One region of the Pseudoduganella sp. jia 12 genome, then DNA from elsewhere that is predicted to be linked to it. Evidence: predicted binding sites of a transcription regulator. Region 1 holds the regulator's gene; the other holds the start of a gene.
What was found. Region 1 encodes FNR, which switches genes on or off when oxygen is low (the NO sensors DNR and NnrR bind a similar motif). Its sites were predicted from a motif close to TTGATNNNNATCAA; they were not measured.

Region 2: a site for FNR is predicted at 2,625-2,638, ahead of ACY65G_RS13385 (carbohydrate kinase). Genes of this name have one in related genera too.

The regions. Positions count from the first base shown of each region.
Region 1 covers NZ_JBUXKP010000008.1:96,584-104,260, forward strand. Annotated here, with positions in the region: gene ACY65G_RS18630 (response regulator) at 1-1,410, opposite strand, end outside; gene fnr (fumarate/nitrate reduction transcriptional regulator Fnr) at 1,558-2,316, shown strand; gene ACY65G_RS18640 (FixH family protein) at 2,369-2,875, opposite strand; gene ccoG (cytochrome c oxidase accessory protein CcoG) at 2,887-4,260, opposite strand; gene ccoP (cytochrome-c oxidase, cbb3-type subunit III) at 4,264-5,172, opposite strand; gene ACY65G_RS18655 (cbb3-type cytochrome oxidase subunit 3) at 5,165-5,329, opposite strand; gene ccoO (cytochrome-c oxidase, cbb3-type subunit II) at 5,333-5,959, opposite strand; gene ccoN (cytochrome-c oxidase, cbb3-type subunit I) at 5,967-7,382, opposite strand; gene ccoS (cbb3-type cytochrome oxidase assembly protein CcoS) at 7,639-7,677, opposite strand, start outside.
Region 2 covers NZ_JBUXKP010000005.1:269,507-277,183, reverse strand. Annotated here, with positions in the region: gene deoC (deoxyribose-phosphate aldolase) at 1-396, opposite strand, end outside; gene ACY65G_RS13395 (phosphopentomutase) at 441-1,634, opposite strand; gene xapA (xanthosine phosphorylase) at 1,686-2,516, opposite strand; gene ACY65G_RS13385 (carbohydrate kinase) at 2,737-3,861, shown strand; gene ACY65G_RS13380 (pseudouridine-5'-phosphate glycosidase) at 3,887-4,807, shown strand; gene ACY65G_RS13375 (LysR family transcriptional regulator) at 4,826-5,728, shown strand; gene ACY65G_RS13370 (TonB-dependent receptor) at 5,838-7,677, opposite strand, start outside.

The DNA.
Region 1 (7,677 bases):
GCTCATCGATTCGTCCAGGTCGAATTCGACCGGCGACAGCTCCATGCGCTGCGCTTCGATCTTGGAGAAATCCAGCACGTCGTTCAGGATGCCCAGCAGCGAATCGCCGGCGGTGCGGATCATGTGCAGGTACTTGCGCTGCTGCGGCGAAAGGTCGGTGTTCTGCAGCAGTTGCGCCATGCCCAGCACGGCGTTCATCGGCGTGCGGATTTCATGGCTCATGTTGGCCACGAAGTCGCTCTTGGCCCGGTTCGCCGCCTCGGCCCGGTCGCGCGCCCGTTCCAGCTCGGCGGCGCGCGTCTCCAGCTCGTCCATCAGCTCGCGCGCATGGTCGTCGGCCGCCTCGCGTTCGCGCATCAGGTCGTTGAACGCGCCGGTCAGCTCGCCGATCTCGTCGCGCGAGGCGACCGGCAGCGGCGTGAAGTGCCGCGGGTCGCCGCGCAGGGCGCCGATCGCGTCGCGCAGGCGCATCAGCGGCGACATCATCCGCAACATGATCCAGGTGATGACGCCCGCGGTGACGAGCGAGGCCAGCGTGCCCCACAGCGCCAGCCGTGACAGCAGGTCTTCGAACGGTTCGGAGGCTTCTTCGGCGGGCAGGATAGCGATCAGGACCCAGGGCACCGTCTTCAGCCGCTTGTAGCTGAGCAGCGCGCGCACGCCATAGCCATCGGTGCTGATCGTGGTGCCCTCGAACCCTTCGCGGATCGCCCGTAACGTCGATGGAAAACCGCGTGGGTCGCGCTGCTGCATCAGGCGGGCGGGGTCACGGTGCACCACGTAGATCGACGGCTCATAGCCGGTGACGATGTAGTAATGGCCGGTGCGGCCCACCTTGGCCGATCGAAGGTGGCCCAGCAGGTTGTCCTTGTACAGCCGCAGCACGCCGATCAGCACGCAGGCCACATCGCCCTCTTCGCTGAGCACGGGCGCGACGATCTGCACGACGGGTTGCCCGACCGACTTGCCGATGACCGGTTCGGCGATCAGCGGCGCCTTTTCCCGCATCACGCGCTGGAAGTAGGCGCGGTCCGCCACGCTGATGCCGGGGCGGCCCGGCAGCGCCGGCACATCCGCCACGATGACGCCAGCAGGGCTGACGACGAGGATATCGTCGAACAGGCGCAGCACGGCGCGGTAGTCGTAGTGGGCGCGCAGGGCGGGCGGGTCGCTGCAGATCTCGCGCGGCTGCCAGCGCGCCGATTCGGCAACGATGTCGCGCAGCAGCGCCATTCGTTCATCGAGTTCCAGCGCGGTACGGGCGATCAGCGCGTCCTGCTGGGCAAACAGCACGCGCGAAAAATCCTCCTGCATGCGCTGGGCCTGCAGAAAGGTGACCAGCGCGATCATCACGATGGACGTGATGGTCGTCGCCAGCGCGACTTTCGCCTTGATACCAAGCGGATGCATGTCTCCTCCCGCCATCTTGTCGGGCCACTATGCGCCGCCGCATGACTTGCACACTGTGCGGAAGGGCACGCTGCATGCAAGTTTCCCGCCGTCGTGTTGGCAAGTGGTATCCAGTACACTGGAGGCCACCGTAACCGGACCATGACCATGATGCACGAGCTTCCCTCCCTCACCCTGCCCGGCGCAACGATCGACATCCTGAAGGCGCGCTGCGCCACCTGCAGCATGCACCAGCTGTGCCTGCCGATGGGGCTGGAGATGGGCGATATGGACAAGCTCGACGAGATCATCGGCCGGCGCCGCAGGCTGCAGAAGGGCGAGAACCTGTTTCGCATCGGCGACCCGTTTACGCGCCTGTACGCGATCCGGCTCGGCCATTTCAAGACCTACCAGATCAACGCCAACGGCGAAGAACAGGTGACTGGGTTCCAGATGGGGGGAGAATTGCTGGGCATGGACGCGATCAGTACCGACCGCCACTATTGCAGCGCGCAGGCGCTCGAAGACAGCGAAGTGTGCGAAATCCCGTTCGCCAGCCTGGAACAGCTGCTGATCGACATGCCGACCCTGCTGCGCCACTTCCACCGCATGATGAGCCAGGAAATCACGCGCGAGCAAAGCGTGATGCTATTGCTGGGCAATATGCAGGCCACGCAGCGCTTCGCCGCCTTCCTCGTCAACCTGGCTTCGCGTTACGAAGCGCGCGGCTATTCGGGCACCGCGTTCCAGCTGCGCATGTCGCGCGAGGATATCGGCAACTACCTGGGCCTCACGATCGAGAGCATCAGCCGGCTGCTGAACAAATTCAAGAAGCTGGGCTTGCTGAAGGTGGCGAACCGCGAAATCGAGGTGCTCGACCTGGCGCGGCTGAAAGCCATCACGGCGGGCACCGAAACCTGCGCCTGACTGCCCACTGTCTGCCAGGGTCCAGGAAATATTCCAGAAAAACCGGTGTCTGTCACCGGTTTTGCCGTGCCGCCAGCGAGGCTGCCCGTTGCGCTGGCCATAGCCATTGGCCCTCCAGGCGCCACGTGCGCTTTTCGTCCTCCACCAGCACGGTCCAGCGGCTGCGCTCGAGCAGCGGCAGCGGCACGGCGAAGTCGCCATCGCGATCGGGGCGCACCAGCAGCCGCAAGTCCTTTTCCGGTTGCGTGGCGTGGGCCAGGTGCACCTGCAGGGCGCCTTGCAACGGCACGGCCGCGGACAGGCGGCCCTGCAGCACGCCGTGCGCGGGATCGTAGCGCAGCGCGACGGCGGCACCCAGCGCGGCGGCGGCGCGGTCGCGCCGCAAGTCCTGGTTGATCGCCTTGCCGCGCTTGTAGTAATCGCCGACCACCAGCGCATCCGGCTGCGCGAAGGCCAGCCAGGCCGTGCCGAAGCCGGCGACCAGCACGGCGGCCGGACCGGCCATCAGCAGCCAGGGCCACCGTTCGCGGTACCACGGCGTGGCGGAAATCGTCTGCATGCCTGTCTCCTTCAGCGCGGCACGATGAATACCGCGCGCTCTTCGACGGCGAGGTGCGCGTCGCCCTGCGCCGCCAGCGTGAATGTGATGTCGTTGGATCCAGCCTGGCCAGCGCCATGCGGTGCCTGCACCCGCACCGGCACGGCACGTGTTTCGGTGGCGGCCAGCGCAACGACGTCGCCGCTGGCCAGCACCAGGCCGGGCAGGCCGGCGACCGCGATGCGGTAGCGGTGCGGCTGTTCGGACGTGTTCATCACCTGCAGCCGGTACACGTTCTCGATCGCACCGCCGTCGACTTCGCGGCCCATCGAGCCGCGGTCGCGGATCACGTCCACCTTGAGGGGGATTCGCGTGGACAGTGCGAAGCCGGTGGCGAAGCACGCCACCAGCAGCGCGGCGCAGTAGGCCAGCACCCGCGGACGCAATGCGCGTTGCCGGATCCGCGCCGCCGGCAGGTTCGAGGTCATCGCGCGGTCCGTGCTGTAGCGTATGAGGCCGCGCGGCTGGCCGGTCCGGTCCATCACGCCGTCGCAGGCATCCACGCAGGCAGCGCAGCCGATGCATTCGTATTGCAGGCCGTCGCGGATGTCGATGCCGGTCGGGCACACCTGCACGCACATCGTGCAGTCGATGCAGGCTCCGTTCGTGGACTTTTTTCCACGCGGTTCGCCGCGCCGCGTGTCGTATGTGATGACCAGTGTATCGCGATCGAACATCGCGCTCTGGAAACGGGCGTAGGGGCACATGTACTTGCACACCTGTTCGCGAAGCCAGCCGGCGTTGCCGTACGTGGCGAAGCCGTAGAACAGCACCCAGAACCATTCCCACGGCCCGAGCGACAGCGTGGCCACGCCGGTGCCCAGTTCGCGCACCGGCGTGAAGTAGCCGACAAAAGTAAAACCCGTCCACAGCGCCACGGCACCCCAGGCGAGATGCTTGGCGGTGCGCTTGCCGGATTTGCGCAGCGACGGACCTTGCCGGTCCAGTGCGATGCGCGCCGCGCGCGATCCCTCGATCCTGCGTTCGATCCACAGGAAGACCGACGTGTACACCGTTTGCGGGCAGGCGAAGCCGCACCACACGCGGCCCGCCACGGCCGTCACGAGGAACAGCCCCCATGCGCAGATGACCAGCAGCGCGGCCAGGTAGATGAAATCCTGCGGCCACAGCACCAGGCCGAACAGGTAGAACTTGCGCGTGCCCAGGTCGAACAGCACGGCCTGGCGGCCGTTCCACGTGAGCCATGGCGTGGCGTAGTAGGCCAGCTGCGTAAGCCACACGCATAGCCAGCGCAGGCGCGCGTAGCGTCCGTCCGTTTCGCGCGGATGGATCGGCTGGCGCTTCTCGTACATGCGGATGACCTGTTCGGGGGGCGGAGCGTTCATGCCTTACTCCGCCGGATTGGACAGGCCCCACACGTAGGCGGCCAGCACATGCGCCTTGCCTTCGCCGAGGAAGTCGCCGAACGCCGGCATCGTGTTGTCGCGGCCCTCGCGGATGGTGTCCATGATCGCCTCGGCGCTGCCGCCGTACAGCCACGTCTTGTCCGCCAGGTTCGGCGCGCCGAGCGCCTGGTTGCCGGTGCCGCCGGCGCCATGGCAGGCCAAGCAGGCGGTGAACTTGCTCTTGCCGAAAACGCTCTTGATCGGATCGGCCACGGGGCTGCCGGAAAGGCTCAGCACATAGTGGGCCACGTTCTCGATGTCCTTGTCGGACCCCAGCGCCGCGCCCATCGGCGGCATCACGCCATGCCGGCCGTTCATGATCGTCTGCCTGATCGCCTCCGGCGTGCCGCCGTGCAGCCAGTCACTGTCCGTCAGGTTCGGATAGCCCTTGTTGCCGCGCGCATCCGAGCCGTGGCACTGGGCGCAATACGTGAGAAACAGCCGTTCGCCCATCGCGCGCGCCTGCGGATCGGCGGCCACCGCCTTCACATCCTGCCGGCGGTACCGGTCGAACAGCGGGCCGTAGGCATCGTTCGCCTTTGCCAGTTCGGCCTTGTACTGGCTGGACGATTGCCATCCCAACTTGCCGGCATACGTGCCCAGGCCCGGATACAGGAACAGGTAGGCGGCGGCGAACACGATCGTGATGTAGAACAGCCACATCCACCAGCGGGGCATGGGCGTGTTCAGCTCCGTCAGGTCGTCGTCCCATACGTGCCCGGTGGTTTCCACCTTGCCGGCGGGCGCCTTGAACGTGGATTGGGTGTACAGCAGCACGCCGCAGCCCAGGATGCCCAGCACCGTCAGCACGGCGATGTACAGGTTCCAGAAATCGCTGGTGAAATCAGCCATCGTGCTTCTCCTCGTCGGCAAAGGGCAGTTGCGCCGCCTGCGCGAAGTCGCGCTGCTTGCGCGCGGACCACGCCCACACGCAGATGCCGGCGAAGGTGACGAACGACACCACCGTCATCACGCTGCTCGCCCCGTCGAAAATGTGTTCGATGTTCATGGTTCAGTTCCTCGACTTGATCAGGGTGCCCAGCCCCTGCAGGTAGGCGACCAGCGCGTCTTCTTCCGTCTTGTCGGCCAGCGTGGCCGGGGCGGCGGCGATTTCGGCATCGGTATAGCCGTCGCCGAGGCGCTGCAATGCGCGCAGCCTTGGCACGATGTCCCGCGGCGCCAGCTTCGTCTGCGCCAGCCACGGATACCCGGGCATGTTCGACTCGGGCACCACGTCGCGCGGGTTGCGCAGGTGCGTGCGGTGCCATTCGTCGCTGTAGCGGGCACCTACGCGGGCCAGGTCCGGGCCGGTGCGCTTCGAGCCCCACTGGAACGGGCGGTCGAACACGAACTCGCCGGCCACCGAGTAGTGGCCATAGCGTTCGGTCTCTGCGCGGAACGGGCGCACCATCTGCGAATGGCAGGCGTAGCAGCCTTCGCGCACATAGATGTCGCGGCCCGCGAGGCGCAGCGGCGAATAGCGCTCCAGTCCGGCCACGGGTTCCGTCGTCGAGCGCTGGAAGAACAGCGGCACGATCTCCACGGCGCCGCCCACCGATACCACCAGCGTGACCAGCGCGATCAGCAGCCAGGGGTTTTTCTCGATCCATTCGTGCGAGAAATTGCGGAACAGTTTCATGGTGTCCTCACGCGGCTTCGAGTTGCGGGATGGCGGCCACCGGCACGTCGCGGCCGCGCAGGGTCATCCAGGTGTTGTATGCCATGATCGCCATGCCGGCCAGGTACAGCGTGCCGCCGGCGAAGCGCACCACGTAATACGGGTAGGTGGCCTTCACGCTCTCGACGAAGGTGTAGGTGAGCGTGCCGTCGGGGTTCACGGCGCGCCACATCAGGCCCTGCATCACGCCGGCGATCCACATCGCGGCGATGTACAGCACCACGCCGACGGTGGCGACCCAGAAGTGCAGGTCCACCAGCTGCGTGCTGTACATGTTCGTGCGGCCGGCAAGGCGCGGCAGCAGGTAGTAGATGGAGCCCATCGTGATGAAGCCCACCCAGCCGAGCGCGCCGCCGTGCACGTGGGCGATGCCCCAGTCGGTGTAGTGGGACAGCGCGTTGATGGTCTTGATGGACATCATCGGGCCTTCGAACGTGGCCATGCCATAGAACGACAGCGACACGATCATGAACTTCAGGATCGGATCCGTGCGCAGCTTGTGCCATGCGCCGGACAGCGTCATGATCCCGTTGATCATGCCGCCCCACGATGGCGCCAGCAGGATCAGCGAGAACACCATGCCGAGCGACTGCGTCCAGTCGGGCAGGGCGGTGTAGTGCAGATGGTGCGGGCCGGCCCACATGTAGGTGAAGATCAGCGCCCAGAAGTGCACGATCGACAGGCGGTACGAATACACGGGGCGCCCGGCCTGCTTCGGGATGAAGTAGTACACCATGCCCAGGTAGCCGGCCGTGAGGATGAAGCCCACGGCGTTGTGGCCATACCACCACTGGATCATCGCGTCCTGCACGCCCGAGTACATCGAATACGATTTCGTCAGCGTGGCGGGCATCACCATGCCGTTCACCACGTGCAGCAGCGTGACGGCGAGGATGTAGCCGCCGAAGAACCAGTTGGCCACGTAGATGTGCTGCACCTTGCGCCTGACGATGGTGCCGAAGAACACCACGGCATAGGCGATCCACACCAGGGCGATCAGGATCGCGATCGGCCATTCCAGCTCGGCGTATTCCTTGCCGCGCGTGAGGCCCATCGGCAGCGTGATCACGGCCGACACGATCACGGCCTGCCAGCCCCAGAACGTGAAGGCGGCCAGGCGGTCCGAAAACAGCCGCACCTGGCACGTGCGCTGCACCACGTAATACGACGTGGCGAACAGGCCGGAAATGCCGAAGGCGAAGATCACGCCGTTCGTGTGCAGCGGGCGCAGGCGGCCATAGCTGAGCCACGGCACGTCGAAATTAAGGCCCGGCCAGGCCAGCTGCGCGGCAATGACCACGCCGACCAGCATGCCGACGACGCCCCACAGCACCGTCGCGATCGCGAACTGCTTCACGACCTTGTAGTTGTAGTTCTGTTCCAATTGAACACCCCCGGGTTATCTGTCTTGATATGCCTCGGAGGTTACGCAGCGCAGGGGCTAAAAACTTTGACTTAAGTCAAAATTGACCAAGTGCATCACAGGTGTTGTAAAAACGTTGGGGACTGTCCCTGGTGTTGAATTGGGACGCAAAATTGGGGACGTACCCCTGTTTAGAGGAAATTTCCTCTAAACAGGGGTACGTCCCCGGTTTTTCTGCCATGACGCAAAAACTCATCCGCCTGGCAGTAGTGGGTGGTCAGTGGTCGTCGTCCTGCAGGATGCGCAGGGCGGGGCC
Region 2 (7,677 bases), on a different contig from region 1:
CTCGCGCACCTTCGTTTCCATGCTCGTCAGGCCGGCCGGAAAGCCGGTCGACACGGCGGCGATGGGAAGGCGGCCTTGCAGCACCTTGTCCGCATGGCGGATCATCTCGTGGTACACGCAGACCGCCCCCGTCTTGAGGTTACGTTCCTGCAGGCCCAGCGCCTCGACAAGGTCCGTGCGCAGCGGGCGCAGCGCCTTCATGCACAGGCGCTCCACGCGGCCCGGCGTATCGTCGCCGGACAGGGTGGTCAGGTCGATCAGCTCGATCGCCTTGACCAGCCAGGCTGCCTGGTACTCCTTCTTCACGGTACGGCGGTTCGCCAGCGAAGCGGCGCGGCGCTCGGCAGCAGCCTTGTTGACGTGGATGTGGTTCAGCCAGCCCAGGTCGAGGCCCATGGCCTCGTTGCGCTTGAAGTCTTGCAGGCTGTTCAAGGAGTCGCTCATAACAGGTTGGTTCCGTTGGAAAGGGGTTTCACGCCGAGGTGGTGCGCGATGGTCTGGCCGATGTCGGAGAACGTTTCGGAGATGCCCAGCTCGCGGCCCTGCACGCCCGGGCCGAAGAAGATCATCGGGATATGCTCGCGCGTGTGGTCGGAACCCGGCGACGTGGGGTCGCAGCCATGGTCGGCGGTGATCACGACCAGGTCGTTTTCGCGCAGCCTGGCGATGAACTCGGGCAGGCGCGCATCCAGTTCGTGCAGCGCCTGCGAGTAACCCTGCACGTCGCGGCGATGGCCGAAATGCATGTCGAAGTCCACGAAGTTCACGAACGTCAGCGACTTGTCGCCGGCCTGCTCTTCCACTTCGAGCAGGCGGTCGAACAGCGCCATGTTGTCCGGGCCCTTCACCACGCGCGAAACGCCCTGCCCCGCGTAGATGTCGCTGATCTTGCCCAGCGCGATCACCTCGCCGCCCGCATCCTTCACGTGGTCCAGCAGCGTGGGGCCGGTTGGCGGCACCGCGTAGTCGTGGCGGTTGGCGGTGCGCTTGTAGTTGCCGTCGCTGCCCAGGAACGGGCGCGCGATCACGCGACCGATGTTGTAGGGCTTCACTAGCTCGTAAGCTATCCTGCACATGTCGTACAGGCGCTCGAGCCCGAAGCTTTCCTCGTGGGCGGCGATCTGCAGCACCGAGTCGGCGGACGTGTACAGGATCGGCTTGCCGGTGGCCACGTGCTCGTCGCCCAGTTCGGTGAGGATCGTGGTACCGGAGGCATGGCAGTTGCCGAGGAAACCCGGCACGCCCGTCAGTTCCTGCAGCCGGTCGGTCAGCTCCTTGGGGAACGACGGTACCGTCTTCGGGAAATAGCCCCAGTCGAACAGCACCGGCACGCCGGCGATTTCCCAATGGCCGCTCTGCGTATCCTTGCCTGTCGACTGTTCGCGCGCGGCGCCGTAGGCGGCCGTGAAGCCTTCGCGCCGGTCGAAGCCGGGTGCCCACGTGCCGCAGGCGGTATGCGCGGCGGCCGCGAGGCCCAGCTGCTCCAGCGCGGGAAGGGACATGGGCTTGCCCTGTTCCGCGGCCCATTTGGCGATGTGGCCGAAGGTGTTGGTGGCGGCGTCGCCATATTTGTCGGCATCCGGCGTAGCGCCGAGGCCGAAGGAATCGAGCAGGAGGATGAATGCGCGTGACATGATTTATCCGGTGTAAAAAGTTCAAGGGCGGCCAAGGCCGCCCTTCATTCATTAAGCTTTCGCGAGGTTCGCGAAGAAAGCGTGGATCAGTTTCACCAGGCTTTCGGCGCCCACGGCCGCGTATTTCAGCGTCTGTTCATGGGACAGCGGGAACGGCGACAGGCCTTCGGCCAGGTTGGTGACGACGGATACGCCGACCACCTTCAGGCCGCAGTGACGGGCCGGCACCACCTCCGGCACCACCGACATGCCGACGACATCCGCGCCCAGGCGCGAGAAGGCGCGGATCTCGGCCGGCGTTTCGAAGCTCGGGCCGGAGCACGACAGGTACACGCCTTCGTGCAGCGTGATCTGCTGTTCGGCCGCGGTGTCCTGCAGCTGCTTGCGCAGGTCGGCGTCGTAGGCATTGGCCATGCTGAAGAAGCGCGGTCCGAAGCGCTCGTCGTTCGGGCCGATCATCGGCGAACCCGGCAGCAGGTTGATGTGGTCGTTCAACGCCACCAGCGAGCCGGCATCGACTTCCGCGCGCAGCGAACCGGCCGCGTTGGTGACGAACACGAATTCGCAGCCCAGCAGCTTCAGCGTGCGGATCGCGCTCGTCATCACGGCCAGGCCATAGCCTTCGTAGAAGTGGCCACGGCCCTTCAGGCAAATGACCGGCACGCCGGCCAGGTTCCCCAGCACCATCTGGCCCGCGTGGCCATGTACGGTGCTGATCGGGAAGCCCGGCAGTTCGTCGAATCCGATCGCCACGGTATCCGTCATCTGGTCGGCCAGCACGCCGAGACCGGAGCCGAGGATCAGCGCGGCGCGCGGCGCAAAGCCGGCCGGCGCACGGGAACGTACGATCGCGGCGGCCTGGAAGGGGGAGTTGTTCGACATGGAGTTCTCGCTAGGTTCTGGTTGGGCGCTGCCGGTGATGATTGGCGGGCCGAGGCAGGCGACACTATGCATCATCCGTGATTGGTATGACAAATACCGAATTTCTTTGTCATTTATATCAACTACATATAAATTGACGACTATTATAGCGGTTTGACAGCAAACAAACATCTGTTTACGATGTTCGACAAATGTTTGAATTCTTCCCCTGTCCTGGAAAATGAGCAAGAAAGAACAACTCTACGGCCTGATTCGTGCCAACCCGTTCATTTCCCAGCAGGAGATGGCGCAAGCACTCGGCCTGTCGCGTTCCGCCGTTGCGGGGCACGTGGCAAGCCTGATCCGCGAGCGCCGCCTGGTGGGCCGCGCCTATGTGCTGCCGCAGGAGCGCTCCGTGCTGTGCATCGGCGCCGCCAACCTCGATCGCAAGCTGCGCACCATCGAACCGCTGCAATTGGGCACATCGAATCCCGCCACGGCTGCTGAAACCTTTGGCGGCGTGGCCCGCAACATCGCGGAAAACCTGGTCCGCCTCGACACGCCCTGTGCGCTGCTGACAGCGTTGGGCGAGGATAGCGCGGGCCAGGCTTTGCGGGCGCACGCGCAGCACTGCGGCATCGACATGACGGCCACGCCGGTATTGCCGGGTGCGGCCACCGGCACCTATACGGCCGTGCTGGACGTGCACGGCGAAATGGCCGTGGCGCTGGCCGACATGGCGCTGTACGAACAGATGACGCCCGCTTTCGTCGCCAGCCGCCAGGCGCAGCGCAACGCGGCGGCGCTGGTGATCGCGGACCTGAACCTGCCGCACGATACCGTGGCCCTGCTGCTGGCCGAAGCGCGCAGGGACGGCATCCCGCTCGCCATCGTGGCCGTGTCGCAGCCGAAGATGACGCGGCTGCCGCGCGACCTGTCCGGCCTGCGCCTGCTGATCCTGAACCGCGGCGAGCTGGAAGCCCGCGTCGGCCGCCCGCTGCCCACGGAAGCATCGGTGCGCGACGCGTGCCGCGCCGTGCAGGCCGACGGCGCGCGGGACGTGATCGTCACCTGCGGCGCTGCCGGTGTGTACCACACGTGCGGTCACATGGCAGGCAGCAAGGCGGTCGCCAAGGCGGTGGACGACCTGCAATGGCTGCCGGCGCACGAGGTGGACGTCGTCGACGTGACCGGCGCGGGCGACGCCTTCTCGGCGGCCGTTTGCTGGACACTCGCCCAGGGCGAGGACGACCTTGCCGTGGCATGCGACCGGGGCTTGCGCGCCGCCGCGCTGACCGTACAAAGCCCGCACACCGTCTCCCCTGCGCTGACGGCCGAGCTGTTCAGCGCTCCTCACACCGAATAATGTTGATCAACGAACAGGAATGACCATGCACCAGTTTCTCTCCCTCTCGCCCGAAGTGGCGAATGCGCGCGCGTCCGGCAAGCCGGTCGTAGCACTCGAATCGACGATCATCTCGCATGGCATGCCGTATCCGCAGAACGTGCAGACCGCGCGCGAAGTCGAGCAGATCATCCGCGACGGCGGCGCCGTGCCGGCCACCATCGCCATCATCGACGGCAAGATCTGCATCGGCCTGACACCGGAACAGCTGGAATTGCTGGGCAATTCCCCGGAAGCGCTGAAGGTCAGCCGCCGCGACCTGGCCTACGTGCTCTCGCAGAACAAGCTGGGAGCGACGACCGTGGCCGCCACGATGATCTGCGCACAGCTGGCGGGTATTTCCGTGTTCGTCACCGGCGGCATCGGCGGCGTGCACCGCGGTGCCGAGACGAGCTTCGACATCTCCGCCGACCTGCAGGAACTGGCGCAGACCAACGTGGCCGTGGTGTGCGCCGGCGTGAAGTCGATCCTCGACATCGGCCTCACGCTGGAATACCTGGAAACGCAGGGTGTGCCGGTGGTGAGCGTGGGCCAGGAAGGCTTCCCCGCGTTCTTCACGCGCGCGAGCGGTTTCAACGCCGACTTCCGGCTCGATACGCCGGCGGAGCAGGCTTCGTTCATCCGCACCAAGTGGGCGCTGGGCCTGAACGGCGGCGTGGTGGTGGCGGCGCCGGTGCCGGAAAGCGACGCGATGCCGGAGGAAGAGATCGACGGCATCACCCTGCAGGCCTTGCAGGAAGCGGAAGAAAACGGCGTTACGGGCAAGAAGGTCACGCCATTCCTGCTGGCCCGCATCAAGACGCTGACGCAAGGCCGCAGCCTGGCCACCAATATCGCGCTCGTGAAGAACAACGCGCGCGTGGGCGCGGCGCTGGCGCGCGCCCTGCTGGAACATCCGATCACCTGATTGCCCATCGAGTAGCCCATGTCGATCGACCTGAAGCAGCTGAAGTACTTCCTCGCCGTGGCCGAGGAAAAGAGTTTTTCCCGCGCCGCCGAACGGCTGCACATCTCGCAGCCGCCGCTGTCGCAGCAGATCATGAAGCTGGAGGCGGAGCTCGGCGTGAAGCTGTTCGCCCGCACCACGCGCAGCTTCGAGCTGACGGTGGCCGGCCGCGCGCTGATGAACGAAGCGGCCGAGCTGCTGGCGAAGATGCGGATGACGATCGACACCGTGCGCCAGATCGACCGCGGCGAAGTGGGCCGCCTGCGCGTGGGCATCGTCGGCTCGGCGATGTGGGGGCCGATCCCCAGCCTGCTGGAGGAATTCCAGGGCAAATACCCGCGCGTGACGTGGACCATCCACGAACTCGGCCCCACCGTGCAGTACGAAGCTTTACGGGCCAAGCAGATCGACGTGGGTTTCTGGCGCGAGCCGAAGCTCGACGAAAGCGACCTGCGCAACGATAACCTGCGCCAGGAACTGTGCTACCGCGAGAACGTGTGCGTGGCCGTCAACGAGCACCATCCGCTGGCGAAGAAGGAAGCGATCGAACTGACCGACATTGCCGACGAGCCGATGCTCACGCTGGCCCTCGACAAATCCGCCTTTCCCCGCTATCTGCTGCAATGCTGCGTGAACGCCGGCTTCGAGCCGGCGATCTTCCAGGAAGCGAACGAGCCGCAGACGTTGCTGGCGATGGTGGGCGCCGGACTCGGCGTGACGCTCGTGCCGGAAACCACCAGCCGGATCGGCTGGCCCGGCGTGGTGTTCCTGCCGATCCGCACCAATCCGCCTTCGGCGAACCTGTACATCACGTACACCACCACCGACGATGCGCCGGTGGTGCGGGCGTTCATGAATATTTTGCGACCGCCGGAGCGGTAAAAACCAGCTGACCTGCGCCAAGTTTCCTGAAACCGGGGTCAGACCCCGAATTCTGGAAATATTTCCAAAAACCGGGGTCTGACCCCGGTTTTTGGCAATCAATCGAGCATCAGAAATTCATCTTGAACTGCACGCCGTACGTGCGCGGTTCGTTCAGGATGCCCGTCAGGTTGTTGAAGTCGATCGCGCCGACCGACTGCACTTCGTCGGTGATGTTGCGGCCATACAGCGCCAGGTCGTACTTGCCGTCACCCCACTTGTAGCCCACGCGCAGGCCGCCTTCCAGCAGGTCCTTCGCCTTGTACTCCTTCGCTTCGTACAGGAAGAAGTTATACGACGAGCGGTACGACCAGTCGGTGAACGCATACACTTCGCCGTTGGCCACCGGGGCGGCGTACTTCAGCGTGAAGTTGTGCTGCCATTTCGGGGCGCGCGGCAGCGGATTGCCGTCGATGAGGGCCACGCGGGTGCCGCCGACGAACGAGATCGGGTTCGTCACCGTGCAGCCGCTGCCGCATGGCAGCACGAACAGGCTGCCATCCTTGATCTCGGTATCGTTGTAGCTGGTGCCGAACGTGGCCGAGAAGTTCTGCGACAGGTTCGCCTGCAGGTCCAGTTCCACGCCCTGCCCCACCGCCTTGTCGGCATTCAGCAGCTGGTTCATGTTGACGGTGCCGCTGCCGGCCGTCAGCTGCTTGTCCTTCACGCGGTAGTGGAACACGGTGGCCGACATGCGCGCGCGGCGGTCGAACAGGTCCTGCTTCACGCCCGCCTCGACGGACAGCACCTTCTCGGCGCCGGCCATCGACGGCATGCTGGACAGGTCGTTCAGGCGGCCCTGCATCGACGGGGCGCGGTAGCCTGTCGCCACGCGGGCGAACACGTTGGTGTCGCGGTTCACCACGTAGGTGCCGGAAGCGTCCCAGCTCACGTTGCTGGAATCGTCCGACAGCGGCAGGTACGAGCGGCCCGTGGTCTCGATGCGCTGGGCCACGAAATCCTTCTTGTCGCTCGTGTAGCGCAGGCCGCCGCGCAGCTTCAGGCGGTCGCTGACCGCATAGTTGACGGAGCCGAACACGGCCCACGATTTGGCGTTCTGCGTCTGCGTCGCGTAGTTCGGCACCTGCGGATTGCCCGGCGCGAGCGAATTGAACGCGATGCTGTCGATCGTGATGTCTTCCTTGAAGTAGAACACGCCGGCGATCCACTGCAGCGGGCCGGCACTGGTCGACTCGGCACGGAACTCCTGCGAGAGCTGCTTGTGGTTCGGGATCAGGTCGGCCGTTTCGACGAGGAACGGGATGAAGCCCGGACCGTATGGCGGCGCATACACGGCGCCGTAGCCGCCATCGACGTCGGCGCGGCTGTAGAAGTCGAGCTTTTCGTAACCCGTGATCGAGTGCAGCGTCACGCCCGGCAGGTCCCAGCGCAGCCGCACGTTCGCGCCCTTGTTCTTCAGGTGCTGTTCGTTGACGCCGTCCGTCGGGTAGCTGTCGTAGTCGAAGCCATCCACCAGGTCGTTGGTGCCCGCCTTCAGGATATTGGCGCGGAACAGCGTGGCCGTGCCATCCATGTCGCGGCCGTGCACGTTGAACAGCGCCGAAAAACTGGCCGTCGGCTTGTACAGCACCTGCACGCGCGCGGCGTTGTCCTTGTAGCCTTCGAACTCGCGGGTACCGGTCGCGCGGGGATTGTCCACGCGGTCGCCGCGGTGCTGCGAGGAGCCCGCAAAACGGATCGCCACCGTGTCGCTGACCGGAATGTTGTACGCGCCATCCAGGTTGCGCACGCGGTCCTTGCCGAAGCCGGCCGACAGGTAGCCTTCCTGCTTGAACACGGGTTTGGCGGAATCGAACTTGATCACGCCGGCCGGCGAATTGCGGCCGAACAGCGTGCCCTGCGGGCCGCGCAGCACTTCCACCTGGTCGACGTCGAACACGGGAAAACCC